Regions from separate parts of the Paraburkholderia sp. RAU6.4a genome, predicted to be linked through region 2. Evidence: predicted binding sites of a transcription regulator. Region 2 holds the regulator's gene; the other holds the start of a gene.
The links. Region 2 encodes HrcA, which represses chaperone genes, less so after heat shock. Its sites were predicted from a motif close to TTAGCACTCNNNNNNNNNGAGTGCTAA; they were not measured.
Positions count from the first base shown of each region.

Region 1 (5,107 bases), 120 kb from region 2:
ATTGGCATCTCGCTGTGCGAGCGTGGGCTGATGATGAAGGAAGGCACGCTGGTTGACGCAACGATCATTGAAGCGCCGCCGTCGACCAAGAACGCCGGGAAGAGTCGTGACCCGGAAATGCATCAGACGAAGAAGGGAAACGAATGGCACTTTGGAATGAAAGCCCACATTGGCGTCGATGCCGATTCGGGCCTGATCCACAGTGTGGTTGGCACATCGGCCAACGTGTCGGATGTATCGCAAGCGCATGCCCTGCTGCACGGACATGAAGAGCAGGCGTTCGCCGACGCGGGCTACATTGGCGTAGACAAGCGCGAGGAAATGGCGGGCAAGACCGTGAAGTGGCACGTCGCTGCCAAGCGGGGAAAGATCAAGGCGATGCAGGACGGGGCGCTGAAGAACCTGGTGATCGCGGTCGAGCGAACCAAGGCGCAGATCCGGTCGCGGGTTGAGCATCCATTCCATATCGTCAAGAACCTGTTTCACCATCGCAAGACGCGATACAAGGGCTTGGCCAAGAACACCGCGCAACTGTTCAGCCTGTTCGCTCTTGCGAATCTGGTGATTGCGCGAAATCTGTCGCGATCGGTCCATGGGAGCAATCCGTCATGCGTATAAAAAATGCGAGCAGGGAGCCTCGTTTGCGCGTCCAATTCACCGAGTTGAGCATCGATTCGCTTCGTCATCCGGAAAATTCGACGGCATCTCGTCTGCAACTTGGGCAGTTGGTCCATTGATCAGCGCTTCCCTAACCGTCGAGTAGTCTGCAGATGTAACGCTCAACGACCTTTCGAGCATGTAACTAATTCGCGAATATCGTTTGGTCCGTACTGCGGCACATTTGCGGCGGTAATGAGGCCTGCTATATGTGAATATTAGCTAACGTAATGCCGGACCGGACCGACCTTCTGCTCGGCAAGCTTCCAGATCAAACGCTGTTTGACCTTTTGCCGTTATCGTTTCGAAGTGAGGAGCGGTTATGTTGAACCCGAAGACGTTCGGACACTTCCTTTGGCTCGTCCGCAAGACGTGGATAACACGCGGGCCGCGTTTGTACTACTCGCAGTTTGGAGAGGGCGCGGTGTTGCGCGAGATAATCAGTCCCCGGTGCAATAAGGGTGTTTATGTCGACGTTGGTGCATACCACCCTGTCAAGTTCTCGAACACACATGCGCTTTACAAGCGTGGTTGGCGCGGCATCAACATAGACATGGATTCAGTGAAAATTGAAACGTTTTCTCTTGCGCGGTCCGGTGATGTCAATGTATGTGCGGCCGTCTCGAACGAGAAACAGCTCAAGGAAGTCTATAATTTTTCAAATTATGGGTTGACTTCGACCATAGATCCCATCGTGGCTGCGGCCGAAGTCCAGAAGCCTATCTCCGTCCGGACCGTTGAAACTACCACATTGAACGACGTTCTCGAGCACACCCCGTACGCCGGCCAGGAAATCGATCTGCTTTCCATCGACGTGGAAGGTCACGATTACGAAGTCTTGCGCTCGATTGATATCAGCAGGTATAAACCAAAGATCATTATTGTGGAGTCTACGCTGACTTCGATAAGGGAAGTAATAGATTCCGCCATATTTCGCTATCTGGAGGAGCGCAATTACCGACTGGTCAGTTGGACATATTTGTCGCTGATCTTCAGAGTGGAAAGATCTCAAATCTTTCGCACTCAGTTATAGCGTTGCGGTTCTGCACGTATCGTCCTTGCAGCTGCTATCAATTTCACAATCCCACTATTCAACGGCCGCTGCAACGGTCCAGATATACCTGGACCGACTGGTGCCTCAGCCGCGAAGCACATTCATGAGCCCCCTCGACTTGCCTGAAGGCTGGCGATCGTAACGGCCCGCGCTTATGGGGGATTTCCCTGGGTTTGACGTTTCGAGCGGGCGCTCCGCTCCCAAGTCGCTGCCTCGTCATGGCTCGCCTCTTCTTTCACGAAGGGCCGAATCTCAACGTAACACGTCGGTAAATTATTGTTTTCTTAGAGAAAATACCGAACGGCAGACGTTCCGCACGGGGCGGGGTTCAAGCCCGAGCGAATCACATTTGAGGATCAGTGAACTTCGACCGCGTTCCCCGCTTCTTGAATTTGTCACTGCCCGTCCATATAATTAGCACTCGCTGCACGAGAGTGCTAACAACATCTCCGGTTGGCTCGGCCAGCCGGGTTTTTCTCAGCGTTCTTCAGTCTCAATCAGAGAGGAGTATGTATGAACCTTCGTCCTTTGCATGATCGCGTGATCGTCAAACGTCTGGATCAGGAAACCAAGACCGCGTCGGGCATCGTGATCCCCGAAGCCGCAGCGGAAAAGCCGGATCAAGGTGAAATCCTCGCAGTCGGCCCGGGCAAGCGCGACGACAAGGGCGCAGCCATTGCGCTCGACGTGAAGGTCGGCGACCGCGTCCTGTTCGGCAAGTACGCAGGCCAGACCGTCAAGGTCGACGGCAACGAACTGCTCGTGATGCGCGAAGAAGACATCATGGCCGTGGTGCAGAAGTAAGCGCAAGGTCGCTACTTCACCGGTTATATCCAAAGTATTCAAGGAGTTAGAAGATGGCAGCTAAAGACGTCGTATTCGGTGATTCCGCCCGTGCCAAGATGGTCGAAGGCGTGAATATTCTCGCCAACGCCGTGAAGGTCACGCTGGGTCCGAAGGGCCGCAACGTGGTTCTCGAGCGCAGCTTCGGCGGCCCGACGGTCACCAAGGACGGTGTGTCGGTCGCGAAAGAGATCGAACTGAAACGACAAGCTCCAGAACATGGGCGCGCAAATGGTCAAGGAAGTCGCTTCCAAGACCAGCGACAACGCAGGCGACGGCACGACGACCGCTACGGTTCTCGCGCAATCGATCGTCCGCGAAGGCATGAAGTACGTCGCATCGGGCATGAACCCGATGGACCTGAAGCGCGGTATCGACAAGGCCGTTACAGCCGCAATCGAAGAACTGCGCAAGATCAGCAAGCCGTGCACGACCAACAAGGAAATCGCCCAGGTTGGCGCGATCTCGGCGAACAGCGATTCGTCGATCGGCGAGCGCATCGCTGAAGCAATGGACAAGGTCGGCAAGGAAGGCGTGATCACCGTCGAAGACGGCAAGTCGCTGCAAGACGAGCTGGACGTCGTCGAAGGTATGCAATTCGACCGCGGCTACCTGTCGCCGTATTTCATCAACAACCCGGACAAGCAAGTCGCCGTGCTCGAGAACCCGTTCGTGCTGCTGCACGACAAGAAGGTGTCGAACATCCGTGACCTGCTGCCGGTGCTCGAGCAAGTCGCGAAGGCTGGCCGTCCGCTGCTGATCATCGCTGAAGACGTCGAAGGCGAAGCGCTCGCAACGCTGGTCGTCAACAACATCCGCGGCATCCTGAAGACCGTTGCCGTCAAGGCTCCGGGCTTCGGCGATCGTCGTAAGGCGATGCTGGAAGACATCGCGATCCTGACCGGCGGTCAGGTCATCGCTGAAGAAACCGGCCTCACGCTCGAGAAGGCAACGCTGGCTGAACTGGGCCAGGCGAAGCGCATCGAAGTGGGCAAGGAAAACACCACGATCATCGACGGCGCTGGCGAAGCAGCGAACATCGAAGCTCGCGTCAAGCAAGTGCGCACGCAGATCGAAGAAGCGACCTCGGACTACGACCGTGAAAAGCTGCAAGAACGCGTCGCCAAGCTGGCAGGCGGCGTTGCAGTGATCAAGGTCGGTGCTGCGACCGAAGTCGAAATGAAGGAAAAGAAGGCACGTGTCGAAGACGCACTGCACGCAACGCGCGCGGCTGTGGAAGAAGGCATCGTGGCGGGTGGCGGCGTCGCGCTGATCCGTGCACGTACGGCAATCGCTGGCCTGAAGGGCGCTAACGCCGATCAGGACGCAGGTATCAAGATCGTTCTGCGCGCCATGGAAGAGCCGCTGCGCCAGATCGTCGCCAACGGTGGCGAAGAAGCGAGCGTCGTCGTGGCAGCGGTTGCTGCTGGCAAGGGCAACTACGGCTACAACGCAGCGACCGGCGAGTACGTCGACCTGGTCGACGCAGGTGTCGTGGACCCGACGAAGGTGACGCGCACGGCGCTGCAAAACGCAGCTTCGGTTGCTGGCCTGCTGCTGACGACCGACGCAGCTGTCTGCGAACTGCCGAAGGAAGATGCTCCGATGCCTGGCGGCATGCCCGGCGGCATGGGCGGCATGGGCATGGACATGTAATTCCGCTCGGGCCTCGTGGTCCGGCCGCGTGGTTGAACTGCCGCGCGTCTGGATCACGGCCGAGGCCCGGCTGGAAGTCCATGTGGGGAGTGCGCCGCGAGGCGTTTCCCCAAACGAAAAAACCCGCTTATGCGGGTTTTTTCGTTTGGGGCCGGCGTTGATGCGCTTGCTGGCGAGCGCTTCCGGACGCCCTTTTGTCCGGATCAGGCGCCCGCGGCGCGAGCCGTGCGATGAGAGGACCTTCCGAGGCACTTTTCCCGCAGGTAGTGGAAGATCTGCGCGACGCTTTGCGCGGGGCTCAGCGTTCCCGTGTCGACGTGCAGGTCGGGATCGATCGGCGCTTCATAGGGCGCTGATACGCCGGTGAACGAGCTGATCTCGCCAGACCTCGCTTTCGCGTAAAGACCTTTGGGATCGCGGCTCGCGCAGGTGGCGAGCGAGGCGGACACATAGGTTTCGACGAACTTGTCGGCTCCGATGATCGCGCGCGCCATTGCCCGATCTTCGCGTAGCGGCGAAATCAGCGCGGAAATCACGATCAGACCCGCGTCGTTCATCAATTGGGCGACGTGCGCGACCCGGCGGATGTTTTCGCGCCGGTCGTCGGGCTCGAATCCAAGGTCGCTCGCCAGACCGTGGCGGATGTTGTCGCCGTCGAGCACATAGCAGGCGTGACCGAGCGCGATCAGCTGCTCCTCGAGCGCGAACGCGAGCGTCGATTTGCCGGCGCCGGACAGGCCGGTCAGCCAGATCGTGGCGGGCATCTGATCGAACATGCGTATGCGGTCCTGCACCGCGATCTTGCCGTGGAAGCGTTGCACGAACTGGGGCGGCTCTTTCATGGATCGGTTCTCTTGGCTCTTCTGGCTCATTCGCAGTGCCAGCCTTGCCGCCACG
Region 1 covers NZ_JBNDKQ010000002.1:3,241,707-3,246,813, forward strand. Annotated here, with positions in the region: gene OKW40_RS19770 (IS5 family transposase) at 1-618, shown strand, start outside; gene OKW40_RS19775 (FkbM family methyltransferase) at 980-1,690, shown strand; gene groES (co-chaperone GroES) at 2,225-2,515, shown strand; partial or broken gene groL (chaperonin GroEL) at 2,569-4,210, shown strand; gene cysC (adenylyl-sulfate kinase) at 4,414-5,052, opposite strand; gene OKW40_RS19795 (chondroitin 4-O-sulfotransferase) at 5,079-5,107, opposite strand, start outside.
Region 1: the regulator HrcA is predicted to act here: its motif matches at 2,126-2,152, upstream of groES (co-chaperone GroES).

Region 2 (5,107 bases):
GTCGGCGGTGAAACCCGGGCAAAACACGTCAGCACGCCGCACGCCTGCCGCGCCGAGCTCCTTCAACGTCGGCGCCGTGTAGGGCTGCAGCCATTCGGCATTGCCGAAGCGCGACTGGAACGTGATGCGGCATTCGACCGACGTCAAATCGAGCGCCTGCATCAGCAGCGCGCCGGTCTGCTGGCATTGCTCGTGGTACGGGTCGCCGAGGTCGAGCGTGCGCTTGGGCACGCCGTGGAAACTGAGCACGAGCTTGTCGCCCGCCGCGAAATCGGGGCGGCCGTGCAGATGCCAGTAGTGGTGCACCTGTGCGGCGAGCGCCGCGATGTACGCCGGATGATCGGCGTACTGGCGCACGGTGCGGACTTCCGGCTGGTTGCGCATGCGCTTGAGCGCGGAAAAGGCTTCGTCGAACGCGGTCGCGGTGGTCGACGCCGAATACTGCGGATACATCGGCATCAGCAACACGCGCTCGGCGCCCGCGAGCTTCAGCTGGTTCAGCATTGCCGGAATGCCCGGCGTGCCGTAGCGCATCGCGTAGTCGACCAGCACCGTGTAGTCGTTCAGTTGCAGCAGATGGCGCAGGCCCTCGACCTGCTTTTCGGTGTGGACGCGTAGCGGTGAGCCCTCGGGCATCCACACCGCCGCATACTTCTTCGCAGAGCTGCGGCCGCGCAACGGCAGAATCAGCAGACGCAGAATGAGCTGCCACAGCAGCGCCGGAATTTCGACCACGCGAGGATCGGACAGGAACTGCGCGAGGTAGCGGCGCACCGCGCGCGGCGTCGGCGCGTCGGGCGTGCCGAGATTGATCAGCAACACGGCGACGCGATGCGACGTGGCGTTCTGTGAAGGCCGCTCGAGGTCGAAGCGCATAGGTAGCAGAAATCACCGCATTTTGCGGCGAGTCGATTCAATGGAGATTCATTATAGCGGCGCGAGTTCTGCCCGGCGCCGCCAGAGACCCCTGGCCATTCGGACGATTGGCAGACACCGCGCGTTCGCGCATCATGATCGCCACGGACTGCGATGACGCCAGTTCCGCGGAGCCCGAGGACTACTGCTGGCTGAGCGTCATGGACAACAGCCGCGCGGTTATGTCCACGATCGGAATCACGCGGTTGTAGGCCATGCGGGTCGGTCCGATCACACCGAGCGTGCCGACGATCTTGCCGTTCACCTCGTACGGCGCGGTGACGACGCTCATTTCCTCGATCGGTACCAGATTCGATTCGCCGCCAATGAATATTTGCACGCCCGCCGCGTGACTCGACACGTCGAGCAACTGAAGGAGGCTGGTCTTCTGGTCGAACACATCGAACAGCTTGCGCAGGCGCGCCATGTCCGACGAAAGATCGGCGACTTCGAGCAGATTGCGCTCGCCCGAGATCAACACGGTCTCGCCGGTGTCGGATTCGTCGGTGCTGGCGGTGACGGCCGCGTGCATCAGCGAGGTCATGTCGCCACGCAGCTCGTCGATTTCCTCGCGCAGGCGACGGCGCACCTCGTCGAACGAGAGGCCCGCGAAGTGCGCGTTGATGTAATTGGAGGCTTCCACCAGTTGCGAAGGCGAAAAGTCGCGCTGGGTGGCGAGGATGCGGTTTTGCACGTCGCCTTCGGGCGTCACGATGATCAGCAGAATGCGCTGGTCGGACAGGCGCATGAATTCGATCTGCTTGAACACGTGGCTGCGACGCGGCGTGAGCACGACGCCGGCGAACTGCGACAGATTTGACAGCACGCTCGCCGCCGCGGCGACGATCTTCTGCGGCTCGCCCACCTGCAGCGTGGTCTTGACGGTGCGCGTCACCGCCTCCTCGTCGGCGGCGGATTCGACGGTCAGCATCGTGTCGACGAACAGGCGGTAGCCGCGTGGCGTCGGAATGCGCCCTGCCGACGTATGCGGACTGATCACGAGCCCCAGATCCTCGAGGTCCGACATCACGTTGCGGATCGTGGCCGGACTCAGTTCGAGGCCCGAATAACGTGACAGCGTGCGCGAGCCGACCGGCTGACCTTCGGCGATGTAGCGCTCAATCAGCGTTTTGAGGAGGGTTTGTGCGCGAGGATCTAGCATGGCGAAAAATTTTAGCTCATTGGCATCGCAGCCGAGAGCGCCCGCGGCGCCCGCTCCCGGCGAATGCACCGCCGTCGGCGGGCTCGCATGTCATCGGGTCTTCACCATTCTAACGATAATCGCGACATACGCAGACGCCCTGCGTGCGCCGCCCCACAACCGGGTTGGTCTGCGGTTCTTTTCAGGCCCTACCTATGGTGTAATGCCGGCATGCAAGTGACCAGCCAGTTCAAGACCGTCGCGCTCGTCGGGCGCAGCAATACGCCAGGCATCGGCGAGCCGCTGACCGCGCTCGCCGCCTGCATCGCGAAGCTCGGCCTGGAAGTCGTGTTCGAAGCAGACACCGCCGCCGAAATCGGCGTGACCGACTATCCGGCGCTGCGTCTCGCCGAGATCGGCGCGCGCGCCGACGTCGCCGTGGTGCTCGGCGGCGACGGCACGATGCTCGGCATCGGCCGCCAGCTCGCGCCGTATCGCACGCCCTTGATCGGCATCAACCACGGGCGGCTCGGCTTCATCACGGACATTCCGATCTCCGACATGCGCGAGATCGTGCCGCAGATGCTGTCCGGCAATTTCGAGCGCGAGGAGCGCGTGCTGCTCGAAGCGCGCATCGTGCGCGACGGCACGCCGATCTACCACGCGCTCGCGTTCAACGACGTGGTGGTCAACCGCAGCGGCTTCTCGGGCATGGCGGAGTTGCGCGTGTCGGTCGACGGCCGCTTCATGTACAACCAGCGCTCGGACGGCCTGATCGTCGCGACGCCGACCGGCTCGACCGCGTACGCGCTGTCCTCGCAGGGGCCGATCCTGCATCCGCAACTACAGGGCATCGTGCTCGTGCCGATCGCGCCGCACGCGCTGTCGAACCGGCCGATCGTGCTGCCGGACGAATCGAAGGTCAGCATCCAGATCGTTTCCGGGCGCGAGGTGAACGTCAATTTCGACATGCAGTCGTTCACGTCGCTGGAGCTCGGCGACACGATCGAGGTGCGCCGTTCGCGCCACACGGTGCCGATGCTGCATCCGGTCGGCTACAGCTACTATGCGACGCTACGCAAGAAGCTGCACTGGCACGAGTACCCGTCGCACGAAGAAGACCCGAGGCCGTAAGCGGCACTTTGATTTCGCACGCCGCCGCGGCCGCCACCCGAATCCCAAGCTCACCCGACGACCTCCATGCTTCGCCACCTCTCGATACGCGACTTCGTCATCGTCGCCGCGCTCGACCTCGAATTCGACAGCGGCTTTACCGTTTTCTCGGGCGAAACCGGCGCCGGCAAATCGATCCTGATCGACGCGCTCGCGCTGGCACTAGGCGCGCGCGCCGAGGCGAGCGTCGTGCGCACCGGCGAGAGCCGCGCCGACATCACCGCGGAGTTCGAGACGCACGCACAGGTCGATCAATGGCTCGACACGCAGGCGCTCGGCGCGGCCGACGACGGCCAGCACGGCGGCACCGTGATGCTGCGGCGGGTGGTCGACGCGAACGGCCGCTCGCGCGCGTTCATCAACGGTACGGCGGCCACGCTCGCGCAGCTGCGCGAGGTCGGCGAGATGCTCGTCGATATTCACGGCCAGCACGCGCACCAGTTGCTGATGCGCCCGGACGCGCAGCGCGAGCTGTTCGACACGCACGCGGGCCTGTCCGACCTGGCCGCCGCCGTCACGCGCGCGTGGCGCACGTGGCGCGACAAGGCGCAGGCCGTCGAGCAAGCGCAAACGCGCGATCGCGAGCTGCAACTCGAACGCGAGCGACTCGCGTGGCAACTCACCGAACTCGACAAGCTCGCGCCACAGCCGGGCGAATGGGAAGAAGTCAACACCGAGCATCGGCGGCTGTCGCATTCCGCGAATCTGATCGACGGCGTGCAGGGAGCGCTCGGCGCGCTGTCCGAATCGGACGACGCGATGATCACGCATCTCGGCTCGATCGTGTCGAAGGTGCGCGACCTCGCGGAGATCGACCCCGCGCTGAACGACGTGCTCGCCGCGCTCGAACCGGCCGAAATCCAGTTGCAGGAAGCCGCGTATTCGCTGAGCCACTACGCGCAGAAGCTCGAGCTCGATCCGGAGCGGCTCGCGCAGGTCGAAAAGCGCCTCGACGCGCTGCACTCGGCTGCGCGCAAGTTCCGCCTGCGGCCTGAGACGCTGCCGGAAGAACACGCCGAGCGGCGCAAGCAATTGGCCGCGCTCGACGCCGCCGCCGACCTCGACGGCCTGCGCGCCGCCGAAGCGCAAGCGAAGGAAGTGTTCGTCGCCGAGGCGAAAAAGCTGTCGAAGGCACGCGCGAAAGCAGGCAAGGCGCTCGGCGAGGCGGTCACGACCGGCATGCAGGAACTGTCGATGAAAGGCGGCAGCTTCGAGGTCGCGCTGGTGCCGCTGCCCGAAGGCGGCGCGCACGGGCTCGAGCAGATCGAGTTCCGCGTCGCCGGTCATGCCGGCGTGCCGCTGCGGCCGCTTGCGAAGGTTGCGTCAGGCGGCGAACTCGCGCGTATCAGTCTCGCGCTCGCAGTGATCGCGAGCGCGGCCAGCCCGACACCGACCCTGATCTTCGACGAAGTGGATACGGGCATCGGCGGCGGCGTGGCCGAAGTGGTCGGACGGCTATTGCATCAGCTCGGCGAGGCGCGCCAGGTGCTGTGCGTGACCCATCTGCCGCAGGTCGCCGCGCGCGGCGATCATCATTTCCAGGTCGCAAAGACGAGCAACGGCACCGGCGGCACGCTCAGCAGCGTGAGCTCGCTCGACAAGGCGAGCCGCATCGAGGAAGTCGCGCGAATGCTCGGCGGCCTCGAAATCACGGCGACCACGCGCAAGCACGCGAAGGAAATGCTGGCCGCCTGAAATTGCGCCGCGCATAGGCGGCCGCACACGGCTGAGTCGGCTTGGCCGGGACGTCACACCGATCCCGGCGGCGCATGATGCGCTACGCGAAGTGCGTGAGCGCCCTTACCCAAACACCCTCTTCCACAACGCCAGCACCGCCTCGCGCTCGGCCGCGACCAGCGCCGGATCGACCCGCGCCTT
Region 2 covers NZ_JBNDKQ010000002.1:3,124,361-3,129,467, reverse strand. Annotated here, with positions in the region: gene hemH (ferrochelatase) at 1-876, opposite strand, end outside; gene hrcA (heat-inducible transcriptional repressor HrcA) at 1,058-2,077, opposite strand; gene OKW40_RS19220 (NAD kinase) at 2,288-3,190, shown strand; gene recN (DNA repair protein RecN) at 3,257-4,924, shown strand; gene glnE (bifunctional [glutamate--ammonia ligase]-adenylyl-L-tyrosine phosphorylase/[glutamate--ammonia-ligase] adenylyltransferase) at 5,030-5,107, opposite strand, start outside.